Regions from separate parts of the Yersinia massiliensis genome, predicted to be linked through region 2. Evidence: predicted binding sites of a transcription regulator. Region 2 holds the regulator's gene; each other region holds the start of a gene.

Region 1 (3,290 bases), 1.2 Mb from region 2:
AATGGCGGCAACGTATCGCTACCTGGCTCATCAAGGATGAGCAACTCTGGTTCAGCGACCAAGGCTCTGGCAATTGCTAACTGCTGCTGTTGATGGCGAGTAAGCTCACCACCACGCTGGCTGCGTCTGTCATACAGTTGGGGGAATAAGTCAAACACCCAGCTTGGGATGTGGCGTGATTTATGGCGGCCAGCTAACACTGCGATCAACATATTCTCTTCGACACTTAATTGAGAAAAGATCTGCTGTCCTTGCGGAACATAACCAATGCCCAGCGCGGTTCGCCCTTCGACAGGCTGCTGCAGTAAGTTTTGTGGCGGCTCATGATTGGGTTGCCATGTCATGGTGCCACTCTTAATGGGTAAATGCCCCATGATGCAATTAATTAACGTCGTTTTCCCTACGCCGTTGCGTCCAATGAGGCAGGTACATTGGCCGCGAGGAAGTTCTAGGTTGATATCCCAAAGGATATGGTTCTGACCATAGTATTGATTTACTGCGGTTAAACTCAGCATCAGTGCTTCTCCTCAGTCGATCTCAGTAGTTCACAGGTGACCCGGTGTTCTGTAACGGCTAGTGAAGAATTAACCAGCAAATCTGCATACTAAAAAGCGGCAGTCCAGCATAAAACACCGCGCTTATATCGCGTGGTTGTCAGTGTAAATTGAGGTAAATTCAGTGAGTAGCGTTATAAAAGTCCCTCAATGCGTTATTTTGACTCATTATCACTCTGCTTATCGGATCATTCGCAGCCAATTGGCCGTCACAAGAGTCGAGATCATTTCGCCTCTTATCTATCCGCTTAATAGAGATTCTCTGCTTCATCATAAAGTAAGCAACTCTTGGGCCAAGTTGAGGGTATGCACAATAAAATCCGTATGTTAATAGGCTGTAAATGGTTTTGACGTAAGACTCGCGTGTAAAGAGCCTGGGTCTGTGAGGCAGAAGGCGCTAAAGGGTGAATTCGTTGCACCTCAGCGGTGCTTTGATGGAGATAATGGTGCAGAAAAAGTAGAAAGGCGCGAACGGCTATTTTTGAAACTTGTAGGGTTAAACATTTAGAATTAGCAAGCTGAGTATTTAGTACTAATTGAAATATGTGTTGAAATAAAAATGTAAAAAAAACACTAAAAAAGCTAATTAATCCCTATTTCATCTCGAAGCTTTGCTTTTCGCCAACTCCCAGCCCCTATGGGGTTGAATGAGTTATCCACCATTCCTGTGGATAACCATGTGCATTAGCCATAGAAAACTGAAGGAAAGCGAGAGCGGGCGCGGCTTACGACTCAGTTGTCCGGATTCTCTACTTTTCTAAAATAATATTTATTTTCAATACGTTAATTAAAATCAAGCGTCCAGAAATTATCACTAAGGCTGATGGTTGAACTTTAATCAATTAGCTATCGCTAATGTGTTTATGTTAACAGTTGGGGATAAAAACACTTTTACAGTGCAACTTGCGTCAATATGCCACTGTAACGAAGCAACTCATCGCACGATTACAGAAATTCCCACATATTGGTGCTTGAAGCTGGTTTTATATCCAGTATCATAGGGGTGGCAAAATTTTATGGGGCTTTCATAATTAGCCTCCTGACAGTGTATGTTTCTCCGGCGGGTAACAAATTCATGAGTAAATCATTCAAACTACATTCTGAGTTTAAGCCAGCAGGCGATCAGCCTGAAGCCATCCGTAAACTGGAGGAGGGGCTGGAAAATGGTCTTGCCCACCAGACGCTGTTAGGGGTCACGGGATCAGGTAAAACCTTTACGGTTGCCAATGTGATTGCGGATTTGAATCGGCCGACGATGGTGCTGGCACCCAATAAAACGTTGGCCGCCCAATTGTATGGTGAGATGAAAGAGTTTTTCCCTGATAACGCGGTAGAGTATTTCGTCTCCTACTATGATTACTATCAGCCTGAAGCCTACGTCCCTAGCTCTGATACTTTTATCGAAAAAGACGCCTCGGTAAACGAACATATCGAACAGATGCGGTTATCTGCGACTAAAGCATTGCTAGAGCGGCGAGATGTGGTCGTCGTGGCGTCGGTTTCAGCCATTTATGGTTTGGGCGATCCCGACCTTTACCTGAAAATGATGCTACATCTGACGAAGGGCATGATCATCGATCAGCGCTCAATATTGCGCCGCTTGTCAGAGTTACAATACAGCCGCAATGACCAAGTTTTTCAGCGGGGTACTTTCCGCGTTCGTGGTGAGGTTATCGATATTTTCCCAGCAGAATCAGATGAATGGGCGCTGCGGGTAGAATTGTTCGATGAAGAAGTGGAGCGGCTCTCGATATTTGATCCCCTCACCGGCCAATTGCAACACGAAGTTCCGCGTTTTACGGTCTACCCTAAGACGCACTACGTCACCCCCCGTGAGCGTATTTTGCAGGCAATGGAAGAGATCAAAGTCGAGTTAGCGGAACGGCGCAAGGTGCTGTTGGAGAACAATAAACTCATCGAAGAACAGCGCATAACTCAACGTACTCAGTTTGATCTCGAAATGATGAATGAATTGGGTTACTGCTCCGGCATCGAAAACTATTCCCGCTATCTATCGGGCCGTGGGCCGGGCGAGCCACCACCAACGTTATTCGATTATCTGCCCGCAGATGGTTTGTTGATTGTCGATGAATCTCACGTCACGATCCCGCAAATTGGTGCCATGTACAAAGGTGACCGTTCACGTAAAGAGACATTGGTGGAATATGGCTTCCGGTTACCCTCTGCGCTCGATAACCGGCCGATGCGTTTTGAAGAGTTTGAGGCTTTAGCGCCGCAAACCATCTATGTCTCGGCAACACCGGGTAAATATGAACTGGAGAAATCCGGTGGTGACGTGATTGATCAAGTGGTGCGGCCAACGGGGCTGCTTGATCCCATCATTGAAGTGCGGCCTGTCACGACGCAGGTCGATGATCTCTTATCAGAAATTCGTATCCGCGCAGCGATTAACGAGCGGGTGCTGGTGACCACGTTGACCAAACGTATGGCGGAGGACTTGACCGAGTATCTGATAGAGCATGGCGCACGTGTACGTTACCTGCATTCAGATATTGATACCGTTGAACGGGTTGAAATTATCCGTGATTTACGTTTGGGTGAATTTGATGTGCTGGTGGGTATCAACTTGCTGCGCGAAGGTTTGGATATGCCTGAAGTGTCATTGGTCGCAATTTTGGATGCCGATAAAGAAGGCTTCCTGCGCTCTGAACGCTCCCTAATCCAGACGATTGGCCGTGCGGCACGTAACCTCAACGGGAAAGCTATTCTCTACGG
Region 2 (3,290 bases):
TCGCGCATTAGACTTCTTGCTGGAACAAGGGTTTATCCACCGTGTTGAATCAGCTAACAGCTATGTGTTGTGCCATCATTTTGAAGAGCCGACCCACACCTCAGCCCTCTTTATCTGCGATAGGTGCAAGATAGTGACTGAACGTACTACGGTGGGTATCGAAGAAGCATTGGCACAATTAGCAAAACAGTCTGGTTTTACGCTGCGTCATAGTGTGGTTGAAGCGCATGGTTTATGTGCTGAATGCGGGGTAATCGAAGCGTGTGAAAGCCATGATCATTGCGATCATGACCACTCAATTGTGGCAAAAAAGAAGTGATTGAGGCAAAAGAGAGCAACGCCCAAGAATCTCGTTTAAGCTGTCGTCGATATCACGGCAGCCTTATTTTTAATATTAGCCATGACCAGCAAATATGAGACACATCCTTGTGTCGCGTCGATACAAACAATCATTCCAATGAAAATCCTAATATAGACTCTATTATTAACATGCATCATCAAAGATGATTGAATAATAAATTTAGTTAAACAACCGATATGAGGCTTATTTAATTAATAGTGATTATTCTAGCATGCAGAAATTCGAATCATTTGTATCGATATCAGATTAATTCCATTTAGTGATGTGACTACCAGCGATATTTGCTGTGGTCTTCCCAGGCCTTCACTTCTTTCTCAGCCTGCTCTTTCTGATAGCCGTATTTCTCCTGGATTTTACCGACCAGTTGGTCACGCTTTCCTTCAATAACCGTCAGGTCATCGTCAGTCAGCTTACCCCATTTCTCTTTCACTTTACCTTTAAACTGCTTCCAGTTACCGTCAGCTTGATCTTTGTTCATGATATCTCCGTAATCTTTGGATTAGTCAGTTTATTTAATTCAACACGATAAATATTTTCCATATTAATAAGCATCTAACGCCATCTATATAAACTAATAATTTATAGTTATTAACTTATTTAAGCATCAGTAGAAATATTTATCGTAGGAATAACTATAGCAGAGGAGACTGATAATTAAAGGCTGGTTGATATTAATGACTGGATTTAGATCAAGAAAGCAAAAATAGCGACTGAGAATATTCAGTTAAAACAGCAGGTAATAATGTATTATCGGAATGCTCTCAATTTAAATATGATAAGAAAGATTGTAGGGAAATGGATAATATACCCTTCTGATGGGAAGGGTATATTGCGGTCAATTAATTCAGATCCAGTCCCCATTACGGATGACGCCAACAGCCAATCCCTCAATGGTGAAGCTTTGTTCGCGCAGATCAACGACGATCGGCTCAAACTCGCTGTTCTCTGGCAGCAGCTGTACGATGCTACCCTGCTTTTTAAGGCGTTTTACTGTCACTTCATCATCGATACGTGCCACAACCACTTGCCCGTTCCGCACATCCTGCGTTTTATGTACGGCTAGTAGATCGCCATCCAGAATACCGATATCTCTCATCGACATTCCATTAACCCGCAGCAGAAAATCTGCGCTCGGCTTAAACATTGAAGGATCAACTTTATAGTGCCCTTCGATGTGTTGCTGTGCCAGCAGTGGTTCACCTGCAGCAACCCGCCCAATCAGTGGCAGGCCCTCTTCTTCTTCCATCAGCAAACGAATGCCACGCGAAGCGCCAGAGACAATCTCTATCACGCCTTTACGGGCCAATGCTTTTAAATGCTCTTCAGCAGCGTTAGGAGAACGAAATCCCAGACGCTGCGCAATTTCAGCACGGGTCGGTGGCATACCAGTTTGCGCCAAGTGATCGCGCACCAGGTCATAAACCTCTTGCTGTCTGGTCGTAAGTGCTTTCATTCCGCCCCCTGTTTGTTTATACAGTTTTGCTGTGAGTATATACAGGTAAGCGGATATTGGGAACCAAAGAGTGAATAAAAACAGGGATTAATCACAGCTTAATTGTGTCCTGTTGTGAACTCGCCGCGGCTTTATGCGCCATAGCGTCAACTCAAATGGTGCCAAAGTACAGATATCCAGACAAAAATAGCCAGCAGAACAGCTAAAAACACGGCAGCAGAGCCCATATCTTTAGCCCTGCCGGATAGCTCATGAAACTCACTGCCGATACGGTCGACTACCGCTTCAATTGCACTATTGATAACTTCAATAATAATCACTAGAACAACGCTACCAATCAATAAAATGCGGGCTACAGCATCTAAATCTAGCCAGAACGCCAGTATGATAGCCACGAGCGCAACGACAGCCTCTTGGCGAAAAGCCGCTTCATTGTGCCAAGCTGCGATTAAGCCTTTCGCAGAATAACCCGCTGCTTTGTAGATTCGGGTTAGCCCTGTTAACTGATTTGCCATGTTTTATTGCCTTTATCTTAAGGAGATGATGATTTTTACCGCTTTCTGTTGTCTCATCACCACAGATCTAAAAACCAGTTTCTGGTATCCTTGCGATGAATTGCTAACAAGAGGCTTCAAGTTGTCATGTCAGGTTGGCGTAAAATATATTATAAGTTATTGAATTTACCACTTAAATTGTTGGTAAAAAGCAAGGTTATTCCGGCAGATCCTGTGACTGAGTTAGGGTTAGACCCATCTCGTCCAATTCTGTACGTTTTACCTTATAATTCCAAGGCAGATTTGCTGACTTTGCGAGCGCAATGTCAGGCACAAGATCTGCCCGACCCTTTGATTCCATTGGAAATTGATGGCGTACAACTCCCAAGCCATGTCTTTATCGATAATGGTCCAAGGGTCTTTCGCTATTACGCACCAAAACAAGAGTCAGTGAAGTTATTCCACGATTATTTGGATTTACATCGTAATAATCCGGAATTAGATATCCAGATGCTACCGGTTTCCGTGATGTTTGGTCGCTCACCTGGGCGCGAAGGTCACGGCACACCTCATCTGCGGGTATTGAACGGCGTTGAGAAGTTCTTTGCTGTCTTGTGGCTAGGCCGCGATAGTTTTGTCCGGTTCTCAACCACGGTGTCACTGCGCCGGATGGCCAGTGAGCATGGCACAGATAAAACAATCGCTCATAAACTGGCTCGCGTGGCGCGGATGCACTTCTCTCGTCAGCGTTTGGCGGCGGTCGGCCCAAGTTTGCCAGCCCGTCAGGATCTGTTCAATAAGCTGCTGGCCTCTAAAGCGATTGAAAAAGCCGTTGCCGATGAAGCGCGGACTAAAAAAATATCCCACGAGAAAGCACAGCAAAATGCCATTACGTTGATGGAAGAGATTGCGGCAAACTTCTCTTATGAAGCCGTACGTCTATCTGACAGGGTATTGAGCTGGACATGGAACCGCCTGTATC
Region 3 (3,290 bases), 1.8 Mb from region 2:
GTTGCTGGTTTGAATATGGCGTTGGAACTTCCACATGAAATGAAAACGTCACCATACTTTGATGACCCACAAATCGTTTCTCTGTTCCGCGATGCGATTCAATATATCGATTATGGTCAGAAATCAGTTCAGGAATCTGCAGAATACTTTAATAAGCAAGGCGATCGTATTTTAAAACGCGCAATGCGGTAATCATTAAAGTTATTTAACTTAAGTAAATTAAAGCCCTGCCATTAATTTGGCGGGGTTATTTTGTTTTATGTCATCAAATATCCTCCAATTAGATCAACATCACAAATTAATACCTGATTATAAAATTAATCATCAACAAAGATCTGGATCACACAATTAATTACAAATATAAATAGAATGTGTATCCACAATAAGTGAAACGTTGTTTCTTTGATTGTGGAATTGTTTTCTAATCGTATGTTGAGCTTTATAAGTTTGTTAATAATTGTTGTTTAAAATAACCATAACCCTGGGATTATATAAAAAAATGAAATTTAAACTCATTACATTAGCAGTGGCATCTGTTATCAGCTTTAGTTCTGTTGCAACAACAATTGACTATCGGCATGAAATGAAAGACACCAGTAAGTCTGATCATAAAGACCGCTTACTGATCTCCAACCGTTTTGCCAATGGCTTCGGCTTATCTTTAGAAGGGAAATGGGGCCAGCACAGCTCTGACACTACACCAAACAAACCGTTTAACGAGCAAGTCAGTAATGGCACCGAAGTTGTTGCCAGCTATGTTTATCAGTTTAATAAGATGTTCCAACTTGAGCCTGGTTTCTCATTAGAGTCATCTTCTGACTCAAACAACTACCGCCCTTACCTGCGCGGTAAAGTGTCCTTTAACGATGACTTCTCTACATCACTGCGTTATCGCCCGTACTACAAGCGTAACCAACCTTCTCAGACTAAATCCGATGAGAAAGGCCATGAGTTCACTATGTTGTTTGCTTACAACTTCTTGAAAAGCTATTCCGCTGAATATGAGTTGAACTACAAGAAGTCTGAAGATGAAATTCTGTCTAATAAGAAAAAAGACGAATGGAGCCATGACGTAAAAGTTGCCTACAAATGGGATAAAAACTGGAAACCATATGTGGCTATCGGTAACGTCGCTGGTAGCAAAACCACGGACGAACGTCAAACTCGTTTCCGTGTGGGTGTGCAGTACAGCTTCTAATTGTGCGTGTAAGTTGTCTATGTAATAAGTAGTTGTATCGTTATGAGTGCCCTCATCATTATTTGTTGATTATGCCTATACCGTATTACTTAGGGAAAAATGACACCCGGTCATTTTTCCCTTTTTTTACTTAGAGTTCCTTGTTTGAGTTCATCACCGAATATCTCTTACTTGGATACATGCGCTAGATTCCCGCCCTCAAACTGAAAAATGAGACATTTAGTTACAGCGTCACGGCTATCCTTACCAAGACAAATCTCATATACTGGATAAATCAACAGCTACAAACTCGGAATTCATGTATGACAGGGGAAGGACACCTTATTTTTTCTGTCGCCTGCGTTATTTTAGCCAAAAAAGTCGGTCTTACACCGGAGTTGGCGCATGGCGATTGGTGGCACCTGATACCTGGCGCCCTGCTTACTTCCCTGCTGCCCGATATTGACCATCCCAAGTCTATCCTTGGCCAACGGTTAAAATGGATCTCAACGCCCATTGCGAGGGCATTTGGGCATCGCGGATTCACCCATAGTCTGTTGGCTGTCGTCGGGGGGATTGCGCTATTCCAGATGGATATATCGCGTGATTGGATTATTCCCGCGGATGCATTTCATGCCATGATTATTGGTTACTTCAGTCATATAGTGGCAGATATGATCACCCCTGCCGGAGTACCGCTGCTTTGGCCTTGCCGTTGGCGCTTTTGTATTCCGCTATTGCGCCCGCAAAAAGGGAATCAACTAGAGCGGGTACTCTGCGTGCTATTCGTTTGTTTTTCCGTCTATTGGCAAACTGATACCAGCATTCCACTGCTATCCTATATGGAGCAATTGAAAAATTTTCGATTGTGATCACACTTTAATGCACAAACAATCACCAATCTGAATGCATTGCATACAAATAGTGGCAAAAACTTATATAAAATTCTTTTTGGATATAAGTGAGTGATTATGAGGCTGCTACCATACGCGGCTGATGACTCAATTGATTCTACTTGGTGAGATTGCTTTTGTTGATGGAATTAATTGTGTTGGTGAGATTCTATCGGAAGTAGAAATGAATAACGAAGTTTGCATTCATAATAATAATCTGGAGATTTGGGGATGAACCTACCGCTTGTGATTAATGTGCTGGTATTTGTCGCACTGCTATTACTCTTGGCACAAAGCCGCCATAAACAATGGAGCCTGTCTAAGAAAGTCTTGGTTGGTTTAGCATTGGGTGTGCTATTTGGTCTGGGTTTACAATGGGTCTATGGCGCAGATAATCCGGTGCTTAAAGAGTCCATCACTTGGTTTAATATCGTCGGTAATGGTTATGTGCAGTTACTGCAAATGATCGTCATGCCGCTGGTCTTTGCCTCGATTCTGAGCGCGGTCGCTAAACTGCATAACGCCTCTTCATTGGGCAAAATCAGTGTGCTAACGATTGGCACATTGCTTTTCACAACATTAATCGCGGCATTGGTTGGCGTGTTTGTCACCAATCTGTTTGGTTTAACCGCTGATGGCCTCATTCAAGGCACCCAAGAAACCGCGCGTTTAAGTGCCATCGAAAGCAACTATTTGGGCAAAGTCACTGACTTAACCGTACCTCAGTTAATTCTGTCCTTTATTCCAAAAAACCCGTTTGCTGATTTGACCGGTGCAAATCCAACTTCAATTATCAGTGTTGTTATTTTTGCGACCTTACTGGGTATCGCATCACTGCAGCTGCTTAAAGATGATGTGGAGAAAGGTCAGCGCGTCTTGGCTGCTATTGATACCCTGCAAGCTTGGGTCATGAAATTAGTACGCTTGGTGATGAAACTGACCCCCTACGGCGTGTTGGCATTAATGACCAAAGTGGTTGCCGGTTCAAACATCCAAGACATCATCAAGTTGGGTAGTTTTGTCGTAGCATCCTATCTGGGGTTGGCCATTATGTTTGTGGTCCACGGCGTGTTGTTATCTTTCACCGGTATCAATCCGTTGAAATTCTTCCGCAAAGTCTGGCCGGTGTTGACCTTTGCCTTTACTAGCCGTTCAAGCGCTGCCAGCATCCCATTAAATGTAGAAGCGCAAACTCGCCGCTTAGGTGTCCCTGACTCCAT

What was found. Region 2 encodes LexA, which represses DNA repair genes until DNA is damaged. Its sites were predicted from a motif close to TNCTGTATGTACATACAGNA; they were not measured.
Positions count from the first base shown of each region.
Region 1: uvrB (excinuclease ABC subunit UvrB) is a predicted target of LexA. The motif match lies at 1,530-1,549, and genes of this name have one in related genera.
Region 3: DA391_RS10340 (metal-dependent hydrolase) is a predicted target of LexA. The motif match lies at 1,462-1,481, and genes of this name have one in related genera.

Region 1 covers NZ_CP028487.1:1,567,741-1,571,030, forward strand. The annotation lists gene DA391_RS07215 (ABC transporter ATP-binding protein) at 1-515, opposite strand, end outside; gene uvrB (excinuclease ABC subunit UvrB) at 1,630-3,290, shown strand, end outside.
Region 2 covers NZ_CP028487.1:346,185-349,474, reverse strand. The annotation lists gene zur (zinc uptake transcriptional repressor Zur) at 1-319, shown strand, start outside; gene DA391_RS01580 (CsbD family protein) at 630-839, opposite strand; gene lexA (transcriptional repressor LexA) at 1,206-1,814, opposite strand; gene DA391_RS01570 (diacylglycerol kinase) at 1,961-2,329, opposite strand; gene plsB (glycerol-3-phosphate 1-O-acyltransferase PlsB) at 2,456-3,290, shown strand, end outside.
Region 3 covers NZ_CP028487.1:2,195,618-2,198,907, reverse strand. The annotation lists gene DA391_RS10350 (ABC transporter substrate-binding protein) at 1-192, shown strand, start outside; gene DA391_RS10345 (oligogalacturonate-specific porin KdgM family protein) at 500-1,198, shown strand; gene DA391_RS10340 (metal-dependent hydrolase) at 1,501-2,049, shown strand; gene DA391_RS10335 (L-cystine transporter) at 2,302-3,290, shown strand, end outside.